One region of the Ewingella sp. C233 genome, then DNA from elsewhere that is predicted to be linked to it. Evidence: predicted binding sites of a transcription regulator. Region 1 holds the regulator's gene; each other region holds the start of a gene.
The links. The regulator PurR, encoded in region 1, represses purine synthesis genes. The targets are predictions, from matches to a motif close to CANGCAAACGTTTGCNTG.
Positions count from the first base shown of each region.

Region 2: a site for PurR is predicted at 4,156-4,173, ahead of purL (phosphoribosylformylglycinamidine synthase). Genes of this name have one in related genera too.
Region 3: a site for PurR is predicted at 5,344-5,361, ahead of ACZRKO_RS03540 (amino acid aminotransferase). Genes of this name have one in related genera too.

Region 1 is NZ_JBUZRI010000001.1:1,794,241-1,805,009, reverse strand. Features, by position in the region: gene pykF (pyruvate kinase PykF) at 1-1,183, opposite strand, end outside; tRNA gene ACZRKO_RS08160 (tRNA-Val) at 1,687-1,763, opposite strand; tRNA gene ACZRKO_RS08155 (tRNA-Val) at 1,804-1,880, opposite strand; gene ACZRKO_RS08150 (MATE family efflux transporter) at 2,077-3,450, opposite strand; gene ACZRKO_RS08145 (riboflavin synthase subunit alpha) at 3,713-4,369, shown strand; gene cfa (cyclopropane fatty acyl phospholipid synthase) at 4,451-5,602, opposite strand; gene punC (purine nucleoside transporter PunC) at 5,972-7,180, opposite strand; gene punR (DNA-binding transcriptional activator PunR) at 7,351-8,256, shown strand; gene purR (HTH-type transcriptional repressor PurR) at 8,308-9,333, opposite strand; gene cydH (cytochrome bd-I oxidase subunit CydH) at 9,483-9,758, shown strand; gene ACZRKO_RS08115 (C40 family peptidase) at 9,939-10,769, opposite strand, start outside.
Region 2 is NZ_JBUZRI010000001.1:92,168-102,936, forward strand. Features, by position in the region: gene yfhb (phosphatidylglycerophosphatase C) at 1-475, shown strand, start outside; gene yiaY (L-threonine dehydrogenase) at 544-1,695, opposite strand; gene tadA (tRNA adenosine(34) deaminase TadA) at 1,982-2,521, shown strand; gene mltF (membrane-bound lytic murein transglycosylase MltF) at 2,524-3,990, opposite strand; gene purL (phosphoribosylformylglycinamidine synthase) at 4,270-8,160, shown strand; gene pagP (lipid IV(A) palmitoyltransferase PagP) at 8,444-9,043, shown strand; gene agp (bifunctional glucose-1-phosphatase/inositol phosphatase) at 9,209-10,504, shown strand; gene ACZRKO_RS00520 (fatty acid desaturase) at 10,667-10,769, shown strand, end outside.
Region 3 is NZ_JBUZRI010000001.1:764,706-775,474, forward strand. Features, by position in the region: gene mukB (chromosome partition protein MukB) at 1-454, shown strand, start outside; gene ldtD (L,D-transpeptidase) at 725-2,575, shown strand; gene ACZRKO_RS03530 (peptidoglycan L,D-endopeptidase MepK) at 2,755-3,303, shown strand; gene ACZRKO_RS03535 (MBL fold metallo-hydrolase) at 3,355-4,002, shown strand; gene ACZRKO_RS03540 (amino acid aminotransferase) at 4,087-5,277, opposite strand; gene ompC (porin OmpC) at 5,513-6,658, opposite strand; gene asnS (asparagine--tRNA ligase) at 6,961-8,361, opposite strand; gene pncB (nicotinate phosphoribosyltransferase) at 8,646-9,851, opposite strand; gene ACZRKO_RS03560 (MFS transporter) at 10,175-10,769, opposite strand, start outside.

The DNA of each region.
Region 1 (10,769 bases):
TGGCGTGCGGGAAGTATTTACGAACAGCTTTAGCTGATTTACCGCCGTTGGTCGCAACCACGATCAGAGGCGCATCCAGTTTCTCAGCCGTTTCAACGGCACCGCGGCAAACTGCTTCGGTGATACGCAGTTTACGGTTGTCATTCTGACCATCAATACGGCTTTCCATCACGCGGTCTGTACGCGCACAGATGGTTGCCATGATGGTCACAGCTTCCAGCGGGTATTTACCCTTAGCACTTTCACCAGACAGCATCACGGCATCGGTACCGTCGATGATGGCGTTAGCAACGTCGCCAGCTTCAGCACGGGTAGGGCGTGGGTTCTTGATCATGGAATCGAGCATCTGAGTCGCGGTAATAACGACTTTGCGTGCACGGTTACATTTCTCGATCATCATCTTCTGCGCGAAGATCACTTCTTCAACCGGGATTTCAACACCCAGGTCTCCACGAGCAACCATGATGCCGTCAGAGGCTTCAAGGATTTCGTCGAAGTTGTTCAGGCCTTCCTGATTCTCAATTTTAGAGATGATCTGGATATGTTCGCCACCGTGGGCTTTCAGATGCTCACGGATTTCCAGCACGTCAGAACGCTTACGGATAAAGGAAGCCGCAACGAAGTCAACGCCTTGCTCACAACCGAAGATCAGGTCGCGTTTGTCTTTTTCAGCCAGCGCTGGCAGAGCGATGGAAACGCCCGGCAAGTTAACGCCTTTGTTTTCACCAAGGTCGCCGTTGTTCAGAACTTTGCATGTCACTTCAGTTTCTGAAACTTCGGTCACTTCCATGCCGATCAGGCCGTCATCAACCAGAATGGTGTTGCCGATTTTCAGGTCAGCAGCGAAGCCAGCATAGGTCACAGCAACGCGGGTGGTGTTCCCAATCACTGACTGGTCGGTTGTGAAGGTGTAGGTCTGGCCAGCAACGAGAGAAGCGTCAACGCCGCCTTCCAGTTTCATGGTGCGGATTTCAGGGCCTTTGGTGTCCAGCAGGATGCCTGCTTTATGACCGGTTTTAGCCATGACATTACGGATGTTTTTGATGCGCTGACCGTGCTCTTCGTAATCACCGTGAGAGAAGTTCAAACGCATAACGTTCATGCCTGCATCAAGCAGTTTGGTCAGCATTTCTTCGGATTCAGTTTTTGGTCCGATGGTACAAACGATTTTAGTCTTTTTCATGACGATTTTATCTACAAGTTGTGATGGATTGGAAATGAGTTCGCCTGACAGCACGGCTGCCTGCGAGGAATTGGGTTGGTGCCGGATTGTAACAAAACACTCTTAAGCGTAGGCGACTGGAGAATAAAGGGTGTGTAAAGTTCAGCCAAGACGTGGCGATCTGTACGATTATTCATCGTTTCGTATGAGGTCATGCTTTTATAGGGACGATATCGACAGATCAAGGGGCTGAGACCATTCAATCGAAGAGACGGTACGTATTATAAGGGCTAAGCGGCGGGAAACAAAATAAAAAACATGATGCTGCGCAAGCTTAGGGTAACTCTGCGGCGTTAGTTGCGCAAATGACCAAAATGGGCATGAAGTCTGCGTAAAATGACCAATAAGTTATATGGATAGCGAAGTATCAAAAGGGGATAAATAGCGAAGCTAAATTTATGTGCGTGCGCGATATAGATTTCAGGAAACGGAAAGTGAGACAGAAAGAGTGGGATTATTTTATCTGGTGCGTCCGAATGGACTCGAACCATCGACCCCCACCATGTCAAGGTGGTGCTCTAACCAACTGAGCTACGGACGCACATCGGATAAAACGTACTGCGTAGAACTTTGCAGAATTTTGGTGCGTCCGAATGGACTCGAACCATCGACCCCCACCATGTCAAGGTGGTGCTCTAACCAACTGAGCTACGGACGCATCGCATTCTGTCTGCCAGTGCGGCAGCGGGGACGAATATTAACGACCTACCGGATGGCTGGCAAGGGAAAAAAAACATTTTGCCGTTATATTGTGACTGAGTGATGCGTGAATGTTCACTGCGTTGATTTTTTGAACATTAATGACAAAAATCTTCGCCGCCGGATAAAAAGTTTCCGGCGGCGAAAAATCACTGCTAACGTCCGGCATTCTCCAAAATTGTGAATGACGGTTGTTTTTGGATCCAACGGATACGCAGCATCACCATCACCGCGGCGAAGGTCAGACCTAATATAAAGCCCCACCAGAAGCCGCTGGGGCCCATCGCCGGGACGACGTAGTTGGTCAATCCCAACGTGTAACCCACAGGCAAACCCAGGACCCAATAGGCCACAAACGTAATATAGAAGATGGAGCGGGTATCTTTATATCCACGTAACACACCCGTACCAATGACCTGGATAGCGTCAGAAATCTGGTAAACCGCCGCGAGTAACATCAGGCTTGAAGCCAGTGCGATGACTTCAGGGGTGTCATTGTATAAGCCGGCAATGTGTGTGCGGAAAATAACGGAAAGCGATGCACTGATGCAGGCGATGACGATACCGGTAAAAATACTGGTGTAGGCAGCAACCTTAGCCCCCTCTATTGATGACTCGCCCAGCTTTGAACCCACACGAATGGTACTTGCCATGCCTAATGACAGTGGGATCACAAACATGACCGAACCCAGACTCAACGCTATCTGATGACTGGCCACTGCGACAATGCCTAATGGCGAGACCAGCAGGGCAACGATGGCAAACAGCGTGACTTCGAAAAACAGTGCCAGACCGATAGGTAAGCCCAAACCGATCAAACGTTTTAATGTCACCCAGTCAGGTTTGGCAAATTGGGTGGGAGCAACAATGTCTTTCATGAAGTACGCGCGTTTCACGTAAAAGCGCATCATCAGGAACATCACCCAATACACCGTACCGGTGGCAACACCGCAACCTACACCACCCAATGCGGGAGCGCCAAATTTGCCATAGATGAAAATATAGTTAACCGGAATGTTCACCAGCAGTCCGATAAAGCCGAAGACCATACCCGGTTTGGTTTTAGACAAACCTTCGCACTGCACGCGCAGCACTTGGAAAAACAGATAGCCAGGCGCACCCCACATGATGGCATGAAGGTAGCCAATGGCTTTGGCTTTGAGCTGCGGGTCAATATTGTGCATCAGCCCGATAATCTGGTCGCAGTGATACAATACGGCGATAATCAGCACCGAGACACCGGATGCCAGCCAGAAGCCCTGCTGGATCTGATGGGCAATTTTATCGCGTCGGCCTGCGCCGTTGAGCTGTGCGACGGTCGGGGTGAGGGCGAGTAACAGGCCGTGCCCAAACAAGATTGCCGGTAACCAAATCGAGGTTCCGACGGCGACCGCGGCCATGTCAGTCGCACTGACGCCACCGGCCATAATTGTATCGACCACGCCCATGGACGTTTGCGCAATTTGGGCCAGGATAACGGGGATCGCGAGAGCTAATAACACACGCGCTTCTGTAAGGTACTTCTGCACGCATACACCTTTCATGTTTTGAATAAAAAACGCCACGCAGGGCGTGACGCTAAAATAGCGGAAAATAACCCAAAGATTGTACATCGTCAGACTTTTTAAGCAATCAAAGCTGTTAATGGCGAGTTACGTTTTGTCCTCTTTTCAGTTGCTGATATTCTGCCCTCATTGATTTGGCTTTCTAATAAATCTGCGGCAAACTGGCAGGCAGAAACGAAATACACTGCAGATGCTTTACTGCACAAAAATGAATGAGGCATGGCCTATGTTTACCGGTATTGTTCAGGGCACAGGAACGTTAGTGTCCATCGATGAAAAACCTAATTTTCGCACCCACGTTGTGCAGATGCCTGCACACATGCTCGATAATCTGGAGCTGGGTGCTTCGGTGTCGCACAATGGTTGTTGTCTGACAGTCACCGAGGTGAAAGGTGACCTGGTCAGTTTTGACTTGGTGAAAGAGACGCTTCGCCTGACTAATCTGGGTGATTTACAACCCGGTTCGCAGGTGAATCTGGAACGCGCTGCCCGTTTTGATGACGAAATTGGCGGGCACCTGATGTCCGGGCACATTATATGTACGGCAGAAGTGGCAAAAATTCTTACATCAGAAAATAACCGCCAAATCTGGTTCCGTATGCCACATGAAGATTTGATGAAATATGTATTACATAAAGGGTTCATCGGCATCGATGGAATTAGCCTCACCGTGGGAGAGGTAACCAAAACCCGTTTCTGTGTGCATCTGATCCCCGAAACTTTGCAGCGAACCACTCTGGGAGCCAAGCGTTTGGGCGATAAAATAAATATTGAAATCGATCCGCAAACGCAGGCCATTGTCGATACGGTCGAGCGCGTGTTAGCCAGCCGTGAAGCGGCCATCGCCACCGCTCAGGCAATGGTTGAGCAGCAAGAGAAATAGACCTTCAGGATTTTACACCGCGTAAAAACAAAAGCCGGGCAGAAGACTGTCCGGCTTTTTTATGTCGATATCGCTGTTGTATTAACGCGGTACGCGAATTCCACCTTCCACACCCTGCGGGCTGAACAATACCTGCCACAACTGAATATCGCGGGCGCGGAAAGCACCGGCACAGGCATTCAGATAGTACGTGAACATGCGCTCGAAGCGGTCCGAGTATTTATCCGCCAATGTCGGCCATGCCTGCAGGAAACGCTCCAGCCACGCCATCAGGGTGCGGTCATAGTCCGCGCCAATATTGTGCCAGTCTTCCATTACAAACAGGGATTCGGTCGTCTGCGCGATCTGTTTGATAGAGGGCAAACAGCCATTAGGGAAGATATATTTATCGATCCAAGGATCGACGCTTAAATCCGATTTATTCGAGCCAATGGTATGAAGCAGGAACAAACCGTCTGGCTTGATATTGCGTTTTACTACGTCGAAGTAAGTCTGGTAATTCTTCGGCCCGACATGCTCAAACATCCCTACCGAAACAATCCGGTCAAACTGATCATTCAGATCGCGATAATCTTGCAGCAAAATGGTCACATCGAGATCTTTACAGCGATCCTGAGCCATTTTTTGCTGCTCAGCCGAAATCGTCACGCCGACGACGCTGACGCCGTAATGTTTGGCGGCGTATTCCGACAGACCACCCCAACCGCAACCAATATCCAGCAAGCGCAGGCCAGGTTTTAGTTGCAGCTTATCGCAAATCATTTTTAATTTTGCTTCCTGAGCCTGCTCAAGCGTTATTGCGTCTTTCCAGTAGGCACAAGAATATTGCATATAAGGGTCAAGCATCAGACTGAAGAGGTCATTTCCCAGGTCATAATGCTCTTTGCCTACAATCCAGGCGCGTTTTTTGGATTGAAGATTGGTAAGCCGGGCGGCTGCGATGCGGAGTGTGTCTTTAAAATGTCGGGGAAGTTTACTTTCAAGACCGGCATTCAGGACGCGCTGGAAGAAAATATCCAGTCGTTCGCATTCCCACCAGCCATCCATGTAACTTTCGCCCAGGCCCAAAGAGCCTTCCTGTAAAACGCGCTTAAAAAAATCAGGGTTTTTGACTTTAATGTCGAAAGGGCGGGTGCCGTTGATCTGTACATCTGCCATTCCCAACATTTCATTGACGATGCGATACCACTGATTGTCCTGAATACTCAGATCTTCTACACACGATGAACTCATAGCTTCTCCATCACTTTCTCTTCTGACTTATTAACCTGCCGGAAAAAAACCAAAGCAATTTATGCAGGTCATTATGAGAACAGACGGTTAATCCGCCTTGTCTGATATGCGACTATGAACAGAGGAAATCAGAAGAACACCCGTAACCTGGGCGGTATGGGGTGAAAAATCCTTTTTTATAAAACGTGACGCAGTGCCCGCGCACGAAAGTTACTTGTGATAAAAGCTTAGTATAAATGTTATTTTTAGAGGTTTTATTGAGTATAAACTCGCCTGCGCGCATTCTCAATAACAAATAGCGCGCGGCGATTATGTTTTTTAAGTGACTGTCACGTAAGGGTATTATGACGATTAGGTAGTATGATTCCGTTAACCGCGAGCCAGTTCCTCTTTGTCTGCCACTTTCACTGCATCATTCTGTTTTGCACTCTTTTTTACCATCACAAAACCCAGCGCAACCAGTACCAGCGTTCCTAACATAACCGTTACCGTGGCCAGCAAAGGCCGGGCAATGAATGCCGAGACCAACAGGCTGGTAAAAAAGCACAAACCTAATTGTAGTGTATTTTGCAACGCAGCGGCCTTCCCTGTATTAGCAGGAAATGGCATAAGTGCGTTCGCGACAACAATTGGATAACAAGCACCGTTCACCAGCGCCATTAGACAAAACGGGATTAGTAAGGTGGTCAGCGTTGCGCTGGTAAGCGTTGCCACCAGATAAAGTCCCACGACACTCAGTGCGTAACCGGCCAGCAGCCACGGGAGAATACGGTTACCGTCAATCTTGTTAATCAACATGCGGCAACCAAACCCCCCCACAAGGAAAGCGATAGTCTGAGGAACATAACTCAGGCCGATAACGCCTGGCGTATAACCCATGTCACTGAGTATAAAAGGTGAGCCCGTCAGCCAGGCAAAAAATCCGGCAGAACATGCGCCGTAAATCATGACGTTACCGCTGAATACAGGCGATGCCAGCAGTTTGAAAAAACCGATGCGGTTGGTTTTAGGATGACCCGCCGTTTTTTTAGTTTCCTGAATACGGAGTGAGCAAATTAACAGCAGAACGCCAATCGCCAAGAGCAGGGCGAAGATAGCTTCCCAATCGAAGTGATTTAAGACCCAGGCGCCTAGCAAGGGTGCCAGCGCAGGCGATAACGCCACCAACGGCATGATGGTGGCGAAAGTTCGTTTGGCGACGTCCGCAGAGTAACGGTCAACGACCAGCGCCTGCCAGCTGACGGCAGCAGCACATACGCCAATGGCCTGCAGGAAACGCAATGCCAGCAGCAAATAGATGTTCTGTACCCAGATCATTCCCAGACAGCCCAGTGCGAAAAGCGTCAGACCGGCAATAAGCACAGGTCTGCGGCCGAGCTTGTCTGACAGCGGCCCCCACAGCAATTGTCCGATAGCGAATCCGCCGAGAAAAATACTCAGGCTGGCGCTGATCATTCCCGGACTAGTCATCAGGCTGATTTGCATTGCGCTAAACGCAGGAAGGTACATATCTGTCGCTAAAAAGCCGAGCATGCTCAGGCCAGCCAGATACAGCATAAATCCAAAGGAGGGTTTCATGATTTTCTCTTTTTATTGGCGATGTTTGTTATGCGAAAAATTATTGAACAGCGGCACAACGTGCAGGAAGTCTCAGGCGCGAAGTGTAAAGGTTTGGCTTACCGCTTGTGAAACGCTAATATTTGCAATCTTGTATCAAAAAAATTGAAAGCAGGTGGGGAGACTGGGCGATGTGGTCAGAATATTCTTTAGAAGTGGTCGATGCCGTGGCGCGTACCGGCAGTTTCAGTGCGGCGGCACAAGAGCTGCATCGTGTTCCGTCTGCGGTAAGCTACACCGTTCGCCAACTGGAGCAATGGCTGGCAGTACCGCTGTTTGAAAGGCGTCATCGGGATGTAGAGTTGACCGCCGCCGGTCAGGTTTTTGTCGAAGAGGCTCGGTTGCTTATCAAAAAAATGATAGCGACACGGCGTCAGTGTCAGCAGGTGGCGAATGGCTGGCGTGGGCAACTCAATGTAGCGGTAGACCGCATTGTGAAACCGGAAAGGTCGCGGCGTCTGGTTACCGATTTCTACCGGGCATTCCCCGATACGGAACTGATCATCCATTCCGAGGTGTTCAACGGCGTGTGGGACGCGCTGGTGGATGGCCGTGCGGATGTCGCCATCGGCGCAACACGCGCTGTGCCCACCGGCGGGCGTTTTAGTTTCAGGGATATGGGGTTTATGGACTGGCACTGTGTGGTCAGCCCTGACCATCCGCTGGCGGCGCTCACTGTGCCATTAGTGGATGAACAGCTGCGTGCCTATCCGGCACTTTGTATCGAAGATACGTCGCGCAACTTACCTAAGCGTGATACCTGGACGCTAAACAATCAGCGACGTCTGGTTGTTCCCGACTGGACCTGCGCCATAGACTGCCTGTGTGAAGGACTGTGCGTGGGGATGATGCCCGTGCATCTGGTCGAAGACTGGATATCACATCAAAAATTGAGTGTGCTGACGCTGGCTGCCGCATTTCCCGAAAGCGCCTGCTGCCTGACCTGGGATCAGAGTAACCAGTCTCCGGCGCTGGCGTGGCTTCTGGATTATCTGGGCGATACCCCTACGCTGAATCAGGAGTGGTTACGCAACTAAAAACGCCTGCAAATGTGCAGGCGTTCGTGTTATGGCTTTCGGACTACGCTGTTAACGGCGATAGTCGCGGTAAGGACCATCGGCTACCGAGCGGCGTTCAACCAGTTTCGGGTGGACTTCAATGGTCTGTGACTCCTCACGTTTGCTGATAATGCGATCCAGCAGCATGGTGAATGCCATCTCACCCAGGCGCTCTTTGGGCTGGTGGATTGTCGTCAGTGCAGGGGAGAAGTAACGGGCGTTGCGTACGTTATCATAGCCGATCACCGAAATATCCTGCGGCACCCGCAGACCCATTTCATCAGCGGCACAAATAGCCCCCATCGCCATGACGTCACCGCCGCAGAAGACGGCCGTCGGGCGCTGTTTCTGCATCAAAATTTTATGCATCGCCTGATAGCCTGACTCGGGTTCAAAATCACCCTGAACGACCCATTCTTCGCGCAGCGGGATGTTGGCTTCCGTCATGGCTTTGAGGAAACCCTGGAAGCGGCCGCCACCGGTGTTACGAGCCAGTTGCCCCGGGATCACACCGATATCGCGATGACCGCGTTCAATCAGATAGCGCCCGGCCATATACCCACCTTCAAAGGCATTATCGATGATACTGTCGGTGAAGTTTTTACGTGCTTCGCCCCAATCCATCACCACCATCGGGATCGCTCGGTATTCTTCGAGCATGTCGAGCAATGCATCGGGATATTCCGCGCACATGACCAACAGACCATCGACGCGTTTTTGCGCCAGCATGGCCAGATAGGCCTGCTGTTTATCAAGATTATTATGCGAATTACACAAAATCAGTGTGTAGCCTTTGGCGAAACAGCTGTTTTCTACTGCCTCGATCACTTCGGCAAAATAGGGCGCTTCGCTGGATGTTGCCAGTAATCCGATAGATTTTGTATTGTTGACCTTGAGGCTACGGGCCACCGCGCTGGGAGAGTAGTGCAGCTCTTTTATCGCTGTCTGCACGGCGGCTTTAGTTTCTTCGGCGACGAAACGTGTTTTATTGATGACGTGCGACACGGTTGTGGTGGAAACGCCAGCCCGCTTTGCGACATCTTTTATCGTTGCCATGAAAAGAATGACTCCTGTCTGACGTGCTTTAGCACGTTAGCATTATGTTAATCGTTTGCCTGCGTGGATCTGACTGCTGGAAAAGAGATGAGCAGTGAAATCGTTGGTGGGTTTTTCAGAGCACAACAACTGTCTGAAAGAACATCGGAATGAATCGACCCGCACGCAGTGTGGTAACCGCGAATTTTCTCTTATATCTTGGTAAAGGGGAAGTAAAAAGTCTTCGTAACGCAGGGAATGATCACGGGATTTTAAAACAAAACTATGAGAAAATGCGTTGGCACACAAACTGTATGGCTTATAAAAAGGCCACATTTGATCCAGAAGGGGTTTTAATGGATACCAATCTGAAATTTGCTCTCATTACTGTGGTTGGCGCACTGGCAATGATTATGGCTTTCAGTTTTACCGCAGTGATGCACTGATCCTTTTTTACCTTCATTCGCTGAGGGTAAAAAGATCAGAAAAAAGGGCGATTCCTTTTACAGGTGTCGCCCTTTTCAATTCTTTGTTTTGCATCGTTCGCAAAATACTGTCTTAGCGACTGATTGTTTCATAAACGTTTCGTTAAATGCTATTCATCGCTGATTAGCGGTACTGCGGACTTAACGAATCGTTTTAGGCGTCATCACTCGACGCGCGCCAACATAGTGATCTTGCCAGTAATCTTCACCCAGTGAGGTGATTTTGATCTCTTCACCTGTACGGGGGGACTGAATAAATTTACCGTTTCCTACATAGACACCAACATGATCTGCTGCGCCGCGGTTATTGATTCTGAAGAAGACTAAGTCGCCGCTCTCCAGCTCACCGCGTTTAACTGGCGCCGCGTCCCGAAGGTGGTACATTTCGTTAGCGGTGCGTGGCATTTTGATACGAATCAGGTCTTTATATGCGTAATACACTAAACCACTGCAATCGAAACCGGTATTGGGAGAAGTGCCTCCCCAGCGATAAGGTTTGCCGACCTGATGCATTAGCTTGGTCATCGCGGTCTGCTGCGCATGTTGATAACGTTTTTTATGCGCGGCACTCAAAGCAATCGGTTTGGTGTCTTTCGCGAGTCCGTCTTTTGATTTTCGATGGCGACCGTAGGCTTTTTTACTATTTTTACTGGTCTCATTTTTCGCAATCGTTCGGCTTTCTTTCTTCGCTGTCATCTTGCTGTGGGTCACTTTGGCCGTTTTCTTTTCAGAATGTTCGTTGCGAACCCGCTTGGTGCTGGTGACTTTTTTGGTTTCTTTAACTTTTGCTTTTTGTTCTTTAACTGGCTCTGATTTTGATTTTTTACTGGTTCGGGCAACGGTTTTTCGCTTTCGTCTCTCATCAGGTTTTGCCTGACTGACGTGGCTTTTCCGCTGATCGGCAGCAACGTTAGTTTGTGGCGAAGCATGCGCCAGATTCAGAAACAGCTGGGTAAAGAACAGCACGGAAAG
Region 2 (10,769 bases), 1.7 Mb from region 1:
ACAGGGGCGGGCGACGCGTTGGCCGATGAGCTTATTGCTGTGGTCGATCACTTTTGGTCACAGCGAAGCCAAACTTAAAGATCTCGAATTGCGCTTTGTTAACTGGTTTCGCCAGAAAGTGGTGGCCTTTCCCGTGGTGCAGATGCGCTTGCGTGACTACATTGAAAACCACGATGCTGAAGTGTGGCTGATCACCGGTTCGCCGGAAAATCTGGTGCAGCAGGTATATAACGCCTCATCTTTCCTGCCAAAGGTGCGCCTGGTAGGAAGCCGGATGGAAAGGGGGAAAGGGGGATGGATACTGCCTTTACGCTGCCTGGGGGAAGAGAAAGTGGCTCAGTTGGAACAGCGCATTGGTTCGCCGTTAAAACTCTACAGCGGCTACAGCGACAGCAAACAGGACAACCCGCTGTTGTTCTTTTGCGAACATCGTTTTCGCGTCAGCAAACACGGTGAGTTGCAACAGCTTGAGTAACCGTTTGTTGTAAAAAAAGCAGGCCGGGTGATCCGTCCTGCTTTTTTATTGCCTGGGTTTCAGACATTCTACATTGCGGCTTTGAAAATATTTACGACGTCCTGATGGCTTCCCTGAATCGGATTAGTCAGCGCACAGGCATCGTTCAGCGCATTGGTAGCCAGCGTGTTGAAATCTTCTTCTTTCACCTTCAGGTCACGTAACCCTGCTGGAATGCCGATGTCCCGTGCCAGTTGGCGAATCGCGCCGATACAGGCCTTCGCACCCTCTTTATCATCCATATTTGCGACATCAAGGTGCATTGCTGCGGCAATCTCTTTCAGGCGTGGACTGGCGACACGGGCATTATATTCCTGAACAAAAGGCAATAGCACTGCATTACAGACACCATGGGGCAGGTTGTAGAACCCCCCGAGTTGGTGGGCCATCGCGTGAACATATCCCAGTGACGCATTGTTAAAGGCCATTCCAGCAAGGAACTGTGCGTATGCCATATTCTCCCGCGCCTGCATGTTGCCGCCGTCATTGACCGCGTCACGTAGGGAGTCGGTGACCATTGTTACCGCTTTTAGTGCGCAGGCATCGGTGATGGGATTGGCCGCGCTGGACATATAGGCCTCAATGGCGTGGGTCAGGGCGTCCATACCTGTCGCGGCGGTCAACCCTTTAGGCATTCCTGCCATCAGATGGGGGTCATTCACCGACATCAGTGGCGTAACATTCTTGTCGACAATTGCCATTTTGATATGACGTTCTTCATCGGTAATGATGCAAAAACGGGTCATTTCAGAGGCAGTGCCGGCGGTGGTATTGATGGAAATCAGCGGAAGTTGAAGCTTGCCTGAGCGGTCCAGCCCTTCGTAATCCTCAATTTTACCGCCGTTGGTTGCCAGTAACGCAATACCTTTGGCGCAGTCGTGCGGAGAGCCGCCGCCGAGAGAGATAACACAATCACATGCATGCTGTTTAAGAATCTCCAGACCTTCACGCACGTTGCGGGTAGTCGGATTTGGGTGAGTACCGTGGTAGACGCTGCTTTGTACATCACTTTGCGCCAGTAAATCTTGCACCTGTTTAACTACGCCGATATCAAACAGCACTCTATCAGTGACGATCAGTGCGTGATGAAAGCCATGTTGAGTGATGGCATTGGCCATTTCTTGTAATGCGCCGGTACCGATGACATTTACTGATGGGATGAAGAAAGTTGAGGTAGCCATAGTGTCATTCCTGCCGTCTGTTGTAATGATATATGCATTAACCTTAAGTTTTTTGCCGACATCCTAAAATGATCTGAAGCAAGAATTACAATATTGACATGAGGAATAAAATTATAAATATCATGTACATAACTGGTATTTCCAACCATTTATGATTAATCGAAACCTGAAGGGAAGAAATGGTTTTCGTGGGAATTATTTAGTATTTTTACTGTATTTTTCTGCGTGAAATTACCTGTGGCGGAAGTTGGGTTGCCTGCGCGGCCTTAGGTATAATAACGGCTGAATGAATGGGTATGAGGTGAAAGTGGCAGAGCAATACAGCGATGAAGATTGGATGCGTCACGCATTGAATCTTGCCCTTAAGGCGCAGGAAGAGGGTGAAGTCCCGGTGGGAGCCGTGCTGGTGCTCGACAATCAGGTGATTGGCGAGGGCTGGAACCGGCCCATCGGCCATCATGATCCTACCGCTCACGCTGAAATCATGGCGCTGCGTCAGGGCGGGCAGAAAGTACAAAACTACCGGCTGCTGGACGCCACCCTGTATGTGACGCTGGAGCCCTGCGTGATGTGTGCGGGTGCCATGATTCACAGCCGTATTCGCCGGGTGGTTTACGGTGCGGCGGACGTTAAAACCGGTGCCGCAGGTTCACTGTTGGATATCTTAGGCCATCCGGGGATGAATCATCAGGTGCAGAGCACGTCCGGCATTCTGGCAGATGACTGTTCGGCCATGCTGAGTGCGTTTTTCCGTTACCGCCGCAGTCAGCACAAAGCCCTTAAACAGGCGCAGCGCGCCGCCGAAGAGCCTGACGACAAACCCTGACGTTAATGCGCAGGTGCCAGTGCCTGCGCCACACTCACCGCCGGGTAACCGGCGCCTAACTGAGCCTGCAACGCCGCTTCCTGCGCCTGTTTTTTCTCTTTTTCCATCAGATACCCCACCAGACTTAACTGATAGCGGCGGATGTTTTCGACGTACTTATAGGCCTGCGTTCCGCGCGCATAGCCATAGGTAGTCCGGCTGAAATAGCGCTTCTGGTTTAGCATCGGCAAGCGCTGTTTCACATCCAGCCAGCTGTCAGGGTTGCCTTTCTGATCAGCCGTGAGTTTGCGGGCATCCAGCATGTGACCGTAACCCATATTGTAAGCGGCCAGCGCAAACCAGATCCGTTCATCTTTGGGGATCGTTTCCGGCATTTTGTCCATCAGGCGAGACAGATACAGTGCGCCGCCCTGAATACTCTGCTCGGCGTCCGTGCGGTCATCAACATCCAGACCTGAGGCGGTTGCCCGGGTGAGCATCATCATGCCGCGCACGCCGGTCGGGGATGTCGCCAGCGGATCCCAATGAGATTCCTGATAGGAGATCGCCGCCAGCAGCCGCCAGTCGATATCACCGGCGTACTTCTCAAACAGCGGTTGCAGCGCGGGCAGGGTCGTGTCGATCGCTTTGAGGAAAGTGCGGGTATCGACGTAGTCAAATTCCCCCACGTGCCCGAGGTATTTCTCTTCCAACTTTTCCAGCGTACCGTCTTCGGAAATCTGGCTAAAGAAATCCAGCATGGCGGCATACAGGCTGTCATCGTCAGGTTTCTTGCTGAAATACCAGGTAACCGGCTCGTCGGCGGTGACGTTAAACGCCACGGCTAAGCGCGGATAGACTCGCTGCATCAACGCCACGGTTACAGAATCGCCCAACGTATAGTCGAGTTTTCCTTCGGCGACTTGTTGCAGTAAGTCACTCGGCGAGAGTTTGTCGGTTTCGGCCCAGGTTAACGCAGGGTATTTTTTGCTGGCAGCCTGAAGCGCCACGATGTGTGCCGTACCGGAAGAGACGACCAGCGATCCTTTGATATCGGCCAGGGATTTCGGGCGCACCGATCCCTGGCGGTACAACAATTGTTGTGACACCGAATAATACTCAGGCCCTGTACGGTAGTTTTTCAGGCGCTCTGTATTGTAGATAAGACCCGATGCCAGCATGTCGGCTTTGTTGTTGTCGAGGTCATTAAACATTGATGAGATGTTGTCATGAGACGACATCACCAGCGTTACGCCAAGATAGTCAGCAAAGCGTTTAGCCAGTTCGTAGTCAAACCCGGCGCTGCCGTCGGGGTTGCTGAAAAAAGTCAGTGGAGAATTAAGCGTGCTCACGCGTAATTCTCCACGGGATTTTATCTGTTCCAGTTGGTCGCCTTCACCCCGATGCCATGGGATCGTTGGCCATAAAGCCAACGCCAGCAACAGGGCAGCAAGACCGACCAGAAAGTAGTTTAATTTTATGCGCGTCAAATAGTTATCTCTCTGCGGCGCTATTATTTTATTGAGCTCAGGCTCTTTCATTTCTATGGTTATATTCCCAGTGCCGACGCATTTTGCTCAACAAAACGGCAGGCTGCAACTTTATTCATAATAACCACCCGATGAGTAAGCTTAATAGTTAATGTGAATATTCCTGACGCAAACGGTTTCGTCGGGCTCAGGGTTTCTTTATAATAGCCCGCGTTTTCCCCCTGTTGCGCCCAATGAAGCACTGTGGTCAGTTGCTTCGAAGACGAGAGATCTGTGATTATGGAAATACTGCGTGGTTCGCCTGCTTTGTCGGCTTTTCGTATTAATAAGTTATTGTCCCGCTGTCAGGATGCCCGTCTTCCGGTCAGTGATATTTACGCCGAATATGTACACTTTGCCGACGTCAGCGCCCCGCTGAGCCCGGACGAACAAAACAAATTACAACGCCTTCTCAAATACGGTCCCTCTCTCGCTGAACACGCTCCCGCCGGTCGCTTATTGCTGGTGACACCACGTCCGGGCACCATCTCTCCTTGGTCTTCCAAAGCCACTGACATTGCGCACAACTGCGGTCTGTCGCAGGTATTACGCCTCGAGCGCGGTCTGGCTTTTTACGTTCAGGCCCCCACGCTGACCGACGAACAGTGGGCGCAGTTAGGCGCGTTGCTGCACGACCGCATGATGGAAACCCGGTTTGAAAGCCTCGAAGAAGCACAGGCGCTGTTTGCCCAACATCAGCCTGCTCCGGTGCAGCACGTCGATATTCTCGGCGAAGGTCGCGGCGCGCTCGAAGCCGCCAATACCAAACTGGGTCTGGCACTGGCACCGGATGAAATTGATTACCTGATGGACGCTTTTACGTCGCTGGGGCGCAACCCGACAGACATTGAGCTATATATGTTCGCGCAGGCCAATTCCGAACACTGCCGGCATAAAATTTTTAACGCTGACTGGGTAATCGACGGTCAGGAGCAGCCTAAGTCGCTGTTCAAGATGATCAAAAATACCTTTGAACAGACGCCAGACCACGTGCTGTCTGCTTATAAAGATAACGCCGCCGTGATGGAAGGCTCGCAGGTGGGGCGCTTTTATGCCAATGCGGCAGATGGTCTTTATGACTTCCATCAGGAGCAGGCGCATATCCTGATGAAGGTTGAAACCCATAACCACCCGACGGCGATCTCTCCGTGGCCGGGCGCGGCGACCGGCTCTGGCGGTGAAATCCGTGATGAAGGCGCGACCGGACGCGGTGCTAAACCGAAAGCCGGGCTGGTGGGCTTCTCTGTCTCCAACCTGCGTATTCCGGGCTTCGAACAGCCGTGGGAAGAGAACTTCGGCAAACCGGACCGCATCGTGACCGCGCTGGAGATCATGACCGACGGCCCGTTAGGCGGTGCAGCCTTTAACAACGAATTTGGTCGTCCGGCGCTGCTGGGCTACTTCCGTACTTACGAAGAGAACGTCAACAGCCACAACGGCCCTGAACTGCGCGGTTACCACAAACCGATCATGCTGGCAGGCGGTATCGGCAACATTCGTGCTGACCACGTGCAGAAAGGTGAGATCACCGTTGGCGCCAAACTGATTGTACTCGGTGGCCCGGCGATGAACATCGGTCTGGGCGGCGGCGCTGCTTCTTCCATGGCCTCGGGTCAGTCAGACGCCGATCTGGATTTTGCCTCAGTACAGCGCGATAACCCGGAAATGGAACGGCGCTGTCAGGAAGTGATTGACCGTTGCTGGGAGCTGGGTGAAGCCAACCCGATTTTGTTTATTCATGACGTCGGCGCGGGCGGTTTGTCCAACGCGATGCCAGAACTGGTGAGCGATGGTAACCGCGGTGGCCGCTTCCAGCTGCGTGACATTCTGAACGACGAGCCGGGCATGAGTCCGCTGGAAGTCTGGTGTAACGAATCGCAGGAGCGCTACGTGTTGGCGGTTTCCCCGGCCCAGTTGGCGCAATTTGACGCCATTTGTCAGCGTGAGCGTGCACCTTATGCCGTTATCGGTGAAGCCACCGAGGAGATGCACCTTTCCCTCGAAGACAGCCACTTCAACAACCAGCCGATCGACATGCCTCTGGATGTGCTGCTGGGTAAAACACCGAAGATGACCCGCGACGTCACCACGCTCAAAGCCGTGGGTGACAGCCTGAATGCCGAAAATATTCAGCTGACCGAAGCCGTGAAACGCGTTATGCATCTGCCAGCCGTGGCGGAAAAAACCTTCCTCATCACCATCGGCGACCGTACGGTCACCGGTATGGTTGCGCGCGACCAGATGGTCGGCCCGTGGCAAATTCCAGTAGCTGACTGTGCGGTTACCACCGCCAGCCTCGACAGCTACCATGGTGAAGCCATGTCACTCGGTGAGCGTGCGCCTATCGCTTTGCTGGATTTTGCCGCATCAGGCCGCATGGCCGTGGGCGAAGCGCTGACGAACTTGGCTGCTGTCGAAATAGGCAACCTGAAGCGCGTGAAGCTGTCTGCTAACTGGATGTCTGCAGCGGGCCATCCGGGTGAAGATGCCGGTCTCTACGCCGCAGTAAAAGCTGTCGGTGAAGAACTCTGCCCTGCTCTGGGTATCACCATTCCCGTCGGCAAAGACTCCATGTCGATGAAAACCCGCTGGCAGGAAGGCAACGAACAACGTGAGATGACCTCGCCATTGTCACTGGTGATCACCGCGTTTGCCCGCGTGGAAGATGTCCGCAGCACGGTGACGCCGCAATTGCGGACCGATAAGGGCGACACGGCACTCCTGCTGGTGGACCTCGGCTGTGGGCACAATGCGCTGGGTGCCACTGCGCTGGCGCAGGTTTATCGTCAACTGGGCGATGTACCTGCAGACGTGCGCAGTGCGGATCAACTGGGTGGCTTCTTCAACGCGATGCAGGCGCTGGTGGCCGATCGCAAGCTGCTGGCTTACCACGACCGCTCAGACGGCGGCCTGCTGGTGACACTGGCTGAGATGGCGTTTTCCGGTCACTGTGGCTTGACGGCGGACATCGCGGCACTGGGCAAAGACACACTGGCTGCGTTGTTTAACGAAGAACTGGGTGCAGTTATTCAGGTGCGTGCTGAAGATCGCGCGGACGTTGAGCAGACCTTGGCGAAGTTCGGACTGGGCGATTGCACCCACTATCTGGGCCGCGCCGAAGCGGGCGATCGCTTTGTGATCTCGCATGGCGATAAGCCGGTGTACAGCGAAAGCCGCACTACATTGCGTACCTGGTGGGCAGAAACCACCTGGCAGATGCAACGTCTGCGTGATAACCCGGAGTGCGCCGATCAGGAGCATGAAGCCAAGACCCACGACCGCGATCCGGGCCTGAACGTTAAGCTAAGCTTCTCGCCTGAGGAAGACGTGGCAGCGCCTTACATTGCCAAAGGTGCGCGCCCGAAAGTGGCTGTGCTGCGCGAGCAGGGCGTTAACTCCCACATTGAAATGGCCGCCGCATTCCACCGCGCGGGCTTTGATGCGGTAGATGTACATATGAGTGACCTGCTGGCAGGCCGCCGTGATTTACAGGAGTTCCATACGCTGGTCGCGTGCGGCGGCTTCTCCTACGGTGATGTTCTGGGTGCCGGTGAAGGCTGGGCCAAATCCGTGCTGTTCAACGACCGTGTACGTGACGAATTCGAAGATTTCTTCCACCGCCCGCAGACGCTGGCGCTGGGTGTATGCAACGGCTGTCAGATGATGTCTAACCTGAAAGAGCTCATTCCGGGAGCAGAACACTGGCCACGCTTTGTGCGTAACCTGTCGGATCGCTTCGAGGCGCGTTTCAGTCTGGTCGAAGTTACCGCCAGCCCGTCGTTGCTGATGCAGGGGATGATCGGCTCACGTATGCCAATCGCGGTGTCACACGGTGAAGGCCATGTAGAAGTGCGTGATGCGGTGCATCTGTCGCAGCTTGAACATGCCAATCTGGTAGCACTGCGCTTTGTGGACAACCATGGCCGAGTAACGGAAGATTATCCGGCAAACCCTAACGGTTCACCGAATGGCATCACTGCGGTTACTAACCTGTCAGGTCGCGTGACGGTCATGATGCCTCACCCTGAGCGCGTATTCCGTACCGTCAGCAACTCCTGGCATCCGGAAGAGTGGGGTGAAGATAGCCCGTGGGTGCGCATGTTCCGCAATGCACGCAAACAGCTTGGCTAATGCCTGACTGAGCGTGAAAAAACCGAAGTGCTTTTTGGCTTCGGTTTTTTTTAGTTAATTCTCTCATTTGTTTATTATGGAAATTATAAAGAGAAAGTATTGTAAATGGATTTTACTGGGCATTAAATGCTGAAAATGGCTAAGAATTTTCCCATTGTTATGGGGGGAGGTGCCAGAAGATAAGGCTTTGAATGTTTACTTACAAATTGGACTCTGTCTGTTTAAATCTTATTTAATCGTCAATTGATACTATTACTCCATAACGAAGGGAGTAATACAGTAAATGGTTATTTATAAAAAGATGCTTTCCTGGGTATTTATATTATCCAGTTTCTTTGCTTTGCCTGCTTTTGCCAGTACCGAAAGTACGTCGTCAGCACCGACGCCTGCCAGACCGGGTTTCATGGGGTGGTGGGACTCATGGTCAAATGATGTCTCAACGACCTGGAATGATTCACCCGATAAAGACCTTTATCTGCCGGTCATTACCTGGCATAACCGCCTGACCTATGACAAAGAGAAAACGGACAGTTATAACGAACGTCCATGGGGAGGAGGTTATGGTATTTCCCGGTATGACGAAAATGGCGACTGGCATGGAATTTATTTTATGGCCTTCAAAGACTCGCATAATAAATGGGAGCCTATCGGGGGTTATGGCTATGAGAAAATATGGCAACCGGCGGAGGATAAAAATTTCCGATTGGGTCTGGGATATACCGCAGCTGTCACGGCGCGGGATGACTATTCTTATATCCCCATTCCTCTGGTGTTACCTTTGGCATCAATCAGTTATGACAAGCTGAGTTTTCAGGCCACTTATATCCCGGGTACCTATAATAACGGCAATGTGTTTTTCGCTTGGCTGCGCTATCAGTTCTGACCGCACTGTCATAAAAGTGTCATTGTTAACGTTTTGATGTGAGCTTGATCCCCCTCTGTTATCACATATTCCCCTATGCTGGAAATTCACCGCTGGAATCAATCTGTTGAAAAGATTGAGCCACGGTGGATGTCTATTGCCAAGGAAACTACAGAGGATTAACACGTGAAAATATTACCCCGCGCTTTTGCGCTGACGGCGTTAGCTTGCCTGCTGCCGATGTCCGCCCCCTCTTTTGCTGCCAACTCGTCTCTCGAACTACAACAGGTTCTGGTGATGAGTCGCCACGGGATCCGTGCACCACTGGTGAACTACGGTGACGTTCTGGCAGAGTCGACTACTCACACCTGGCCAAAATGGCAAACAGAAGGGGGCTTACTGACGCCTAAAGGCGGCAAAGTTGAAGAACATATGGGCCAGTACTTCCGCGCCTGGCTGGCGAAAACCCAACTGCTGCCTGCGGCGCAATGCCCGACCGGTGGCCAGATTTTTGCTTATGCCAACAGCCTGCCGCGCACAATTGATACCGCCAAACATTTCGTGACCGGCGCATTCCCCGGTTGTGACGTTGCGGTCGTCAACAGGGTTGAAATCGGAAAGATGGATCCGGTCTTCAACCCGATCATTACCGCCGATGTGAACGAAAAATTCAAAACGGATGCACTTAACTCCATCAATCAGCATGCAGGTGAGGGTGGCATTGACGGCCTGAATCAGCGGCTAAAACCGAATTATTTACTGCTGCAAAAAGTGATGGACTACCAGAATTCCAAACTCTGTAAGCAGGACAAACAGTGTGATTTGGCTTCGCAGCCATCGGCCGTGGTGTTAGTTCAGGGCAAGGAGCCAGGGATCACTGGACCTCTGCGTATGGCGACCGGCGCCACTGATGCTTTTATGTTGCAGTATTACGAAGGCTTCCCGATGAAAGATGTCGCGTGGGGACAAATCACCACGTCTGAACAATGGACGAAACTGGAAACCATCAAAAACCTCTACCACGAGACCCTGTTCGGCTCACCGGCCATTGCCGCTAACGCGGCAAAACCTTTGCTGACCTTTATCTCCGGGGCGCTGAATAAAAGTGATGCAAAATCTGCCGATCAACAGTCAGCACAGCAGGCTAAACTGGCCTTGCTGGTCGGGCATGACTCTAACATTGCGTCCTTACTGGCTGCTCTGAAAACCAAAGATTATACCCTGCCGGGTCAGTACGAACGTACGCCTATCAGTGGCGCAGTGGTATTCCAGCGCTGGCATGATAAGAAAGCCAACAAGGATCTGATGAAGATTGAGTACGTCTATCCGACGGCAAAACAGATCCGCAATAACACGCCGCTGAGCATGAAAAATCCGCCACAGCGCGTGACCCTGCAAATAGAAGGGTGTCAAACCGATAAACAAGGATTCTGCCCGATGGATCAGTTCACCCAGGCACTGCAAAAAGATCTGCAAGGCTGAGTAGAGTGAAGGGGGGCCTCTTCCCTTTTGGCGGGTCAGAGGCCCCTAATATCCCCTTTTAGCCCCTTAGCAATTTATTCACTTATCAATGCGTTATTAGTCATTTAACTTACTCATATTGCTACCTGATAATTACGCCATATTATCTTCAGGCGCGTCCCTATGTCTTCTTCTGCTCACTACCTGCATGCCCGCCAGCGGGTCGATATCCACCGGCATTCTCAGGTCTGGTGGTGGCGACTGGAACTGCCGACCTGGCTATTAA
Region 3 (10,769 bases), 1.0 Mb from region 1:
CATCGGCGAAGAGCTGCTCGACTACCGCAACTATCTTGAAATGGAAGTGGAAGTTAACCGTGGTTCTGACGGCTGGTTGCGTGCAGAGAGCGGGGCGCTGTCAACCGGTGAGGCTATCGGTACCGGGATGTCAATTCTGGTCATGGTAGTTCAGAGCTGGGAGGAAGAGTCGAGCCGTATGCGCGGCAAAGACATCTCCCCATGCCGTCTGCTGTTCCTCGATGAAGCCGCGCGTCTGGATGCTAAATCTATCGCCACGCTGTTCGAACTCTGCGATCGCTTACAGATGCAGCTTATCATCGCTGCCCCTGAAAACATCAGTCCTGAGAAAGGCACCACTTATAAACTGGTCCGCAAAGTGTTCAACAACCACGAACATGTACACGTCGTCGGTTTACGTGGTTTCGCCGCCGAGCAACCCGTGATTGCTAATGCAGAAGCGGAAAGCTCCTGATTTATCTGCTGCACAATTGTTAAAAATAAAAGTCGTCCTCGGACGACTTTTATTTTTTGAGTAAATAAACATCAGTCATGTTGGGTGAGGTAATAATCCCACTGACAATGCTTTATTAAACGTCTCCGCTAGCATAGAGTCTTCTCAGCTCGCGGGGCGCTATTGTGTTGAGATCCCGCGCAAAAATGGAATTCTCTTTTATACTTAAACCACGAGTTGTTTGCTTAAATTCGAGCACTTTAATTTGGGCATTGTAACGGGAGGCAAGGGATGATGTTTATGGGTCAAGGGTCTCTCAGATTTCTGGTCGCCAGTTGTCTTATCGCTATGGGGCTGGCGCCTGTAAGTGCGGCATTTGCAGCGGTACCAACGCTGCCCGTTCGTTCTGCGACGCTCTCCAGTGTTCAGAGCCTTAGCCAGCTGCAGGCTGAGCTGCCAGCAAATGTTAAACCTCTTTATATCTCTTCTCTTGCGACGCTATACGCTGCAAATCACATGCAACCTATGTGGCAGGACAGGGACGCGGTTCACCAATTCCAGCAACAACTCGCGGAGCTGGCTATTTCAGGTGTGCAGCCACAATTCACGCAGTGGGTGAAATGGCTGACCGATCCGCAAGTCACCGGAATGGCGCGTGATATTGTTTTGTCGGATGCCATGCTGGGGTATTTGCAATTTGTCAGTGGGGTTGAAGCCAATGGTGACAACTGGCTGTACAGTGAAAAACCTTACAAGATGACCACGCCACCGCTGACAGTGATAAATCAGTGGCAGCTGGCCCTGCGTAAAGGCACCACTGCCGGATATATGGCGACACTTGAGCCTCTGCATCCTTTATATCCAAAAATGCATACAGCGTTAAAAGCCATGCTGGCTGATAACCGTCCATGGCCTCAGGTGACGAATGCATCCAGTCTGCGTCCCGGACAGATCAGTGATGATATCCCGGCGTTACGCGAAATTTTAAACCGTAGTGGCATGATGAATGTTGTTCCGGCTGAAGCGAAACCACCGCAGCCTACGGATGAAACGATTGCTAAAGATGGTCCGGGAGCTGCGGCTAACGATGATTTGTCGGTTGATGAGTCGGCGGATAAATCCGCGCCAGCATCGCCGGTTGTCAGCCCTGCCGCAACGTCGGTGACAGACGTACTTCCTACCGTTGAAACCACCGGTCAGCCTGCGGCAATAGTCCCTGTGGCGGTGGCAGATAATGTTTATTCGCCTGAGCTGGTTGAAGCAGTGAAACGCTTTCAGAAATGGCAGGGGCTTGAGCCTGATGGCGTCATTGGTATGCGTACCCGTGAGTGGCTTAATGCTTCTCCTCGTTTGCGCGCCACCTTGTTTGCGCTGAATATTCAACGTTTGCGTATTCTGCCAGGTAACGTCAATACCGGTATCATGGTGAATATTCCAAACTATCAATTGACCTATTATCTCAATGGCAGTGAGGTGTTGACGTCGCGGGTGATCGTCGGTCGCCCAAGCCGTAAAACACCGCTGATGAGCAGTGCGCTGAATAACGTGGTGGTGAACCCGCCGTGGAATGTTCCGACGACGCTGGTGCGGGAAGATATTGTGCCGAAAGCGATGCGTGACAACGGGTATTTCCAGAAGCATGGTTATACGGTGCTGGCTGGATGGAATAATGATGCAGAAGTCGTTGACCCTTCGATGATCGACTGGAGTGTGGTGACACCAAACCATTTCCCTTACCGGATCCGTCAGGCACCTGGCGCGAGTAACTCACTTGGCCGCTATAAATTCAATATGCCAAGCTCGGATGCGATTTATCTGCATGACACGCCAAATCATGGTTTGTTCCAGAAAGATATTCGCGCGCTGAGTTCTGGCTGTGTCCGTGTTAATAAGGCCTCTGAACTGGCCAATATGCTGTTACAGGATGCTGGCTGGAATGACACTCGGATCTCCTCAACGTTGCAAGGCGGAAGTACAACATTTGTGCCGATTCGTCATCATATACCGGTAAAACTGTTTTATCTGACAGCCTGGGTGGCTGAAGATGGTAAGCCACAGTTCCGTACAGATATTTACAATTACGACTCGCCAGTGCGATCTGGTGCGCAAATTTTGTCGAAAGCCCAACTTTTGCTGCAATAAATGCAGCAAAACTAAAACGATAGCGGTCAAAATATTTGGCCTGATAACGGGCGTGGCCGCGACGGCATGCCCGTTTTGCTTTATGGGTGGGTTGACTCACTGAAATAAGGCAGCTAAGGTTCGGAACGGTACAACATTTGTATCTATTTTTGACTCTCTTATCGGGTAGTACACTGTTCATGGATCAAATCGACAAACATCGCCGTAAATGGCTGGCACTGGGTAGCGCCGCTATGGGTATCGCACTCCTTCCGGGACGTGCTTTTGCCACTCTTTCCACACCTCGTCCGCGTATTTTAGTGGTTAATAACTTAAATACCGGTGAAACCCTTAAAACAGAGTTTTTTGATGGAAAGCGTTACAACAAGGATGAATTGGCCAGATTGAATCATCTGTTCAGAGACTATCGGGCAGAGAAAGTAAAGAGTATCGATCCGGCACTCTTCGATCATCTTTACCGCCTGCAAATCATGCTGGCAACCAATAAACCGGTTCAGTTGATCTCAGGTTACCGAACACTGGCAACCAATAACAGTATGCGCAGACCCGGCAGTGGCGTTGCCAAAGACAGCTATCATACGAAAGGTCAGGCGATGGATTTTCACATCGAAGGCATTGAGTTGAGTAATATCCGCAAAGCCGCGTTAAAAATGAAGATGGGTGGTGTAGGATATTATCCACGAAGTAACTTTGTGCATATCGACACGGGTCCGGCAAGAACCTGGTGATATGCGTAATTTGCGGTTTATCCTCTGTGAGATAAACCGCTGTGGAGCCTTATGAAATACCATCTTATTCCTGTCACGGCCTTCAGCCAGAACTGCTCTGTTATCTGGTGCAGCAAAACCCTCCAGGCGGCGATTGTTGACCCCGGTGGCGAAGCTGAAAAAATCATCGCTGAAGTGGCTGCTCTCGGCGTTACCGTGAGCCAGATACTTCTTACGCATGGTCATCTGGATCACGTGGGTGCCGCTGCACAGGTTGCCAAACACTTTAATGCACCGATTATCGGGCCACAGAAAGAAGATCTGTTTTTGCTGGAATCCCTGCCAACACAAAGTCGGATGTTTGGTTTAGAAGATTGCTCGCCGCTGACGCCGGATACCTGGCTGGAAGAAGGCGATGAGGTCAGCGTGGGTGAAGAGCGTCTTACCGTTCTGCATTGCCCCGGTCACACGCCGGGACACATCGTCTTTATTAATGAGAAGAGTCGTCTGGCTGTGTCCGGTGACGTTATCTTCCGTGGTGGGGTTGGCCGCAGTGATTTCCCGCGGGGTGACCATCAGGCATTGATTCATTCCATCAAAACCAAACTGTTGCCGTTGGGCGATGATATGGCGTTCATTCCGGGCCATGGGCCAATGTCAGATATCGGGCATGAACGTAAAACTAATCCGTTTTTACAAGATGAACTGCCGGTCTGGTAAGTTGCTTCTCTAAATACAGAACGCGATAAATGCAGAAACCAGTCAGTTTACCTGACTGGTTTTTTTTACATAATTATAAATCGATTACAGAACGGCGACGATGGCTTCGCACAGTGGCGCCATGTTGTCGAGAGTAATGCCGGCAACGTTAATACGACCCGAGTTAACCGCATACACACCGAACTCATCACGCAGACGCAGAACCTGATCTTTGGTCAGCCCGCTGAATGAGAACATACCGTTCTGATTAATAATGAAGCTGAAATCCTGCTGTGCACCTTTTTCCTGCAAGGTGGTGACAAACAACTGACGCATACGGTGAATACGCTGACGCATGTCGCTCAGCTCTTGTTCCCAAATTGCACGCAGTGCTTCATTACCCAGAATCGTAGCGACAACCGCAGCACCGTGAGACGGTGGATTGGAGTAGTTGGCACGGATAACAGATTTAACCTGACTGAAAGCGCGGTCAGCTGTTTCGGCATCCGCTGCCACGATAGTACAGGCGCCTACGCGTTCGTTGTACAGGCCAAAGTTCTTCGAGTAAGAGCTGGCAACCAGGAATTCCGCATGTTTGGCCGCAAAAATACGAAGACCCTGGGCATCCTCTTCCAGGCCTTTGGCAAAGCCCTGATAGGCGAAGTCAAACAGTGGCAACCAGCCTTTAGCGACGGACAATTCGGCCAGTTGCGCCCACTGCGCTTCAGTAGGATCGATACCGGTCGGGTTATGACAGCAGCCGTGGAACAGCACAACGTCACCGGCCTGTGCTTCGCTCAGGCTTTTCAACATGCCATCGAAGTCCAGCGCGTGGTTTGCTGCGTCGTAGTAATTGTATTCCACCACTTCCAGACCGGAGGCGTTGAATACGCCTTTATGGTTAGGCCAGCTTGGATTACTCACCCACACGCGTTTAGCGCTGGTCTGGGTTGCGATAAAATCTGCTGCGATACGCAGGCCGCCTGTGCCTCCCGGTGTTTGTGCCGTGCGTGCGCGTTTGTCGGCGATGATAGCGCTGTCTTTGCCGAACAGCAGTTCCTGAGTACAACGTGCAAAATCAGGCAGCCCGTCAATGCTCAGGTAAGTTTTGGTGGTTTCGTTTTCCAGCAAATATTGCTCGGCTTTCTTCACGCTGGTCAGAACCGGAGTTTTACCCGTTTCGTCTTTATAAACACCGATCCCAAGATTGATTTTATCCTGGCGAGCGTCAGCGCGGAAAAGATCAGAAAGACCGAGAATAGGATCAGCAGGTGCAGCAGTGATTTTTTCAAACATAGGGAAGACTTCCATGGCCTGATATGTAGCAGAAAGAGGGCATCAGGTTACCGCCTGAAAGTGGGTTTGCCAACCGTTTGCGGTAAAAAGAAAGCGGAGTTGTGAAGCGGGCTTCGAGATTAATAATTTTGATAATAGAAAAGAGTTCAAAAGTCTTAAAAAGCAAAAGGCAGAGCCTAAGCCCTGCCTTTCAGTTCACTCAGGATGCACCCGAAAGTGCATCGTTTAAGCGAAATTAGAACTGGTATTGCAAGCCAACGCCAACAACGTTGTCGGTGCTTGTACCGGCAGCTTTGGTGTAGTCGTTGTCGTCCAGCAGGTTGATTTTGTAGTCAACATAGGTGGACATGTTTTTATTGAAGTAGTAGTAGGTACCCACTTCGATGTATTTAACCAAGTCTGCATCGCCGCCAGCAAAGGTGCCGTTTGAACCGGTAACGGAATTCAGGTCCTTACCTTTAGATTGCAAGTAAGCGATAGATGGACGCAGGCCGAAATCGAACTGGTACTGAGCAACAACTTCGAAGTTCTGAGTTTTGTTAGCAACTTGGTTGTCACCACCGTAAGCGGTAGTGTTACGGGATTCACCGTAGAAGGTAGCCAGGTACACGTTGTTAGCGTCGTATTTCGCGCCAAATGCATACTGTTCTGCTTTGTTACCCTGCGCGCTGTTTGCCTGAGTTTTCTGGTCAACAGTACGGTTAGAGTTAGCGTAAGCACCGGTCAGGCTAACACCTGAGTTGCCGATTGCATAAGCTACAGAGGTACCAACGCCGTCACCGTTCTGGGTGATGATTGAGCTGTTTGGAACGTTGCCGCCGATTTCTGTATTACGGTCGTTCTCGTTTTTGCCCTGATATTGGAGAGCGAAGCTCAGGCCATCAACCAGACCGAAGAAGTTGCTGTTACGGTAAGTAGCCAGACCATTTGAACGACCAACCATGAAGTTGTCGTTGGTTTGGTACATGGTGTCATCGCCGAATACTGGCAATTGGTCAGTATAAGACATTACGTCGTAAATCACGCCGTAGTTACGACCGTAGTCGAATGAACCCCAGTCGCCGAATTTCAGGCCAGCGAAGCCCAGACGAGTTTTGTTACCTGCGTCACCCTGTGCTTCAGCATGGTTAGCCTGAACGTTGTATTCCCACTGGCCGTAACCGGTCAGTTGGTCAGTAATTTGAGTTTCGCCTTTGAAGCCGAAACGAACGTAAGTCTGGTCACCATCGCTGCCATTGTCATCAGAGAACTGGTGGCGTGCGTCAACTTTACCGTACAGGTCCAGTTTGTTGCCGTCTTTGTTATAAACTTCAGCTGCGTTTGCTGCACCAGCAGCCAACAGCGCTGGAATTACTACTGCAAGAATATTGCGCTTCATCATTTATTATTACCCTCATTGGTTTTATTTGGACACCTGCCACTGCCGTCAATAATTCTTAAGGGAACTATTGTTGAGAGTTTGGTGTCTCCTGTGTCTGAACGCAGTGTTCCATCCGAGGGCTGCTTAATCTACAGCGAAAATGCTACCAAACTCCTAAACTTGTTTCAGTGAGAAAGAATGTATTACAAAATGTAATTTCTTGGGAACTTTGTGACAGGGATCTACCTTTAAAAATGACTAAGGCCAGCTGAGCTGGCCTTAGTTTTGTAACTAAAATGTTATATGGAAAATATTTTAGTTAATTAGAAGGTTGCGTTACGTGGTGTACGTGGGAAGGGGATGACGTCCCGCACGTTTTGCACACCGGTCACATAAGCGACCAGGCGTTCGAAGCCCAAGCCGAAACCGGAGTGTGGCACGGTGCCGTAGCGGCGAAGGTCGCGATACCACCAGTAATCTTCTTTATTCAGGCCCATTTCTTCCAGACGAGCATCCAGCACATCCAGGCGCTCTTCACGTTGTGACCCCCCGATAATCTCACCAATACCCGGTGCCAGCACATCCATCGCAGCGACAGTTTTCCCGTCATCATTCATTCGCATGTAGAATGCTTTGATATCTTTAGGGTAATTTTTAACCACTACCGGTGCTTTAAAATGCTGCTCTGCGAGGTATCGTTCGTGTTCAGAAGATAAATCAACACCCCAAGACACAGGATTCTCGAATGTCTGTCCGCAATTCATCAGTATTTCTACTGCATCGGTATAGTCGACCTGGGCGAAATCTGATGTTACAAAACGCTGCAGGCGGGAAACAGCATCTTTGTCTACGCGTTCGGCAAAAAACGCCATATCATCTGCTCTTTCGTCCAGAACCGCCTGGAAAACATATTTCAACATGCTTTCCGCGAGTGTGGCGATGTCGTCCAGAGTGGCAAACGCCACTTCCGGTTCAACCATCCAGAATTCAGCTAAATGGCGGCTGGTGTTGGAGTTTTCTGCGCGGAAGGTCGGGCCGAAGGTGTACACCTTAGAAAGTGCGCACGCATAGGTTTCACCGTTCAACTGGCCTGAAACGGTCAGGAAAGCTTCTTTACCAAAGAAGTCTTCGCTGAAATCCACTTCGCCTTTATCAGTACGCGGCAAGTTTTGGAAGTCCAGCGTCGATACGCGGAACATCTCGCCAGCGCCTTCGGTATCCGATGCGGTGATAAGTGGCGTCGATACCCAGAAATAGCCGTTTTCATGATAGAAACGGTGGATCGCCTGCGACAGGGTGTTGCGCACGCGCGCAACTGCACCAATCAGATTGGTACGTGGGCGCAGGTGAGCGACTTCACGCAGATATTCGATTGAGTGACGTTTTGCGGCCATCGGGTAGGTATCCGGATCATCAACCCAACCCACGACTTTGATGGCTGTCGCTTGCAGCTCAAAACTCTGGCCTTCGCCTGGTGAGGCGACAACCGTACCGGTCACTTCAATGGAACAACCGGTGGTCAGGCGCAGAACCTCATCCTGATAATTGGGAAGAGAATTATTCACAACGGCCTGTAACGGATTAAAGCAGGAGCCGTCATAAACGGCGATGAAGGAGATACCAGCTTTAGAATCTCTCCGGGTACGCACCCAACCGCGTACGGTGACTTCACTGTCAACCGCAGAACGGCCTTGCAGTACGTCGACTACAGGCACAACGCTCATAGATTTCTCTCTTTCTTATATATTCAGATGTTGATTGAGAACTAACGGACACCCACAAAAAGGGATTTTGCTATGTTACTTAGCCTTTCTCAGGACACAAGCAGAAATCACTGCCTCCGGACAACATTTATATGAGCAGCGCCAGATAACGGATTTTCCATCGTCGTGTTGGATAAGCCGGGCGCTAATATGAATAACATCTATATAAAAGAAGAAAAAGGCTAAGGGGGCAAATCAGGGGAGGGGATAAACGTCTGCAGTGTTTTCCACCACAGACGTCAGGTTCAGGACGCTTTCTTGACCAGCGGCAGGTCAAAGGCTTTTCGCAGGGCTTTGACGAAGGCTTTATCCTGACAGATAGTTTTACCCGGACTGTCAGATAATTTCGCTACCGGTTTACCGTTGCACTGCACCAGCTTGATCACAATGTTCAGCGGTTTGACCCCGGGAATATTGCAGGTCAGGCGCGTACCAATGCCGAACACCAGATTTACGCGGGTGTGGAAATGGCGATACAGATGCAGCGCTTTGTCCAGATCCAGATTGTCTGAGAAGACCAGCGTTTTGCTCATCGGGTCGATACCCAGCTTCTGATAATGCGCGATGGCTTTTTCGCCCCATTCAACCGGATCCCCGGAATCATGACGCAAACCTTCATAAGCGTTGGCAAATTTCGGGCCGAAATCCCGCAGGAAAGCATCCATCGTAATGCAGTCGGTCAGGGCGATACCTAACTGATCGGGATATTCGTCCAGCCATGCCTGCAATGCAGCCCGCTGACTGTTGGCTAAAACCGGGCTGATTTGCTGATGCGCCTGGAACCACTCATGCGCCTGTGTTCCTACTGGCGAAAGCTGCAATTTATGGGCGATATCATAGTTGCTGGTGCCGACCAGATAAGGGAATTCGGCTTTCAGCGTGCTGACAATTGCCTGTTGAACTTCACCGGAGAAACGGCGGCGTGTACCGAAGTCCATCAGGCGGAAGCGGGAAATATCAATATCGGCCGCTTCTTTTTTAAAGCGCGCCAGATTCTTGCGCAACTGATCGACTGCCATTTGTGCGGTGACCTGCGGCGAACGGTGGCGATGCACCACTTCACTGATCACGGCAAGTAGCGGCACTTCCCACATGATCACCTCGCGCCAAGGCCCGGAAATGCGCACGTGCAAATGGCCGTCGCGGTCAGAGACGACAACGTGTTCAGGGTTATAGCGGAAAGTCTTCAGCCAGTTGAGGTAATCGGCGCTGAAGAACGGCAGACCAGAAAGATAAGCGAACTCATCGTCTGTCAGAGCCAGCTGGCTCATCATCTCGATTTGCTGGCGAATTTCGCTGGCGTATTCGCCGAGCAGCTCGTCGCCACGGCAGCGGAACTCAGCCACCACGCTTATATTATGGTAGCGATGGAAGACCGCTTGCTGCATGTGAAGCTTGTAGGCATCGGTATCTAACAGCGAAGTCAAAATCGGGGAGGCGTATGAAGTCATAGCGCGTTTACAGCATCCTCGTCAGAAAAGGTTGGCTGGCAAAAACCTGTACATTATTGATAAAGGTCATTCGCATTAATCCAACCATTCCAGATAAAAAAGCATTCTGGATAAAACAGCAAAGTCTGTGAAGTATACCGTAATATCCTGCGAAAGAACCCTCATCACATCATAATTGTCGGCGAGGGGTCTAGGATTAAATGTGCGCAAAGCGACACAAAGGCTCTTTGTGTTAACTCTTTTGCAAGATGAAATGCGGTGTGACTTCACATTTATGCAACATACAAGGGCCGGGCGCCTGCTCTTGCGCCCGGCTGGCAGAGTTAAATACTTTCCAAATTGATGCCACGGGTTTTGGGGCCAAACAGACCGATAACCAACATGACAACCAACATGCTGAAGACGATGAAGGCGATCACCCCTTGTGTACCAGCGTACTGCAAAATAAGGCCAATCATGATGCTGCTAAATACGGTGGACAGGCGGCTAAACGAGTAGCAGAAACCGACAGCGCGCGCGCGAATGTGCGTGGGGAAAATCTCGGTCTGATACGCGTGATAACTGTAGGTCAGCCAGGCATTTGAGTAAGTGATGAGGAAGCCGCAGATAATCAGCATGATGGCGCTGGTCTGGAAAGCGAATAGTGTGCCAAAAATGACCGTCATCAGTGACGAGAGGACAATCTGCCACTTGTTCTCTATTTTGTCCGCGTAGCGGCTGCAAATCAGTGAACCGAGCGGATAGGCCAGTGTGATAAAGAAAGCGTACAACAAGCTATGGGTTACGCTTGTCCCTTTACCGGAAAGCAATGCGGGCAGCCAGTTTCCGAAACCAAAAAAACCGATCGCCTGGAAAAAGTTCATGGTCATTAGCATCAGGGTGCGTGAACGGTATTGCGAAGACCAGATCTCTTTAAAT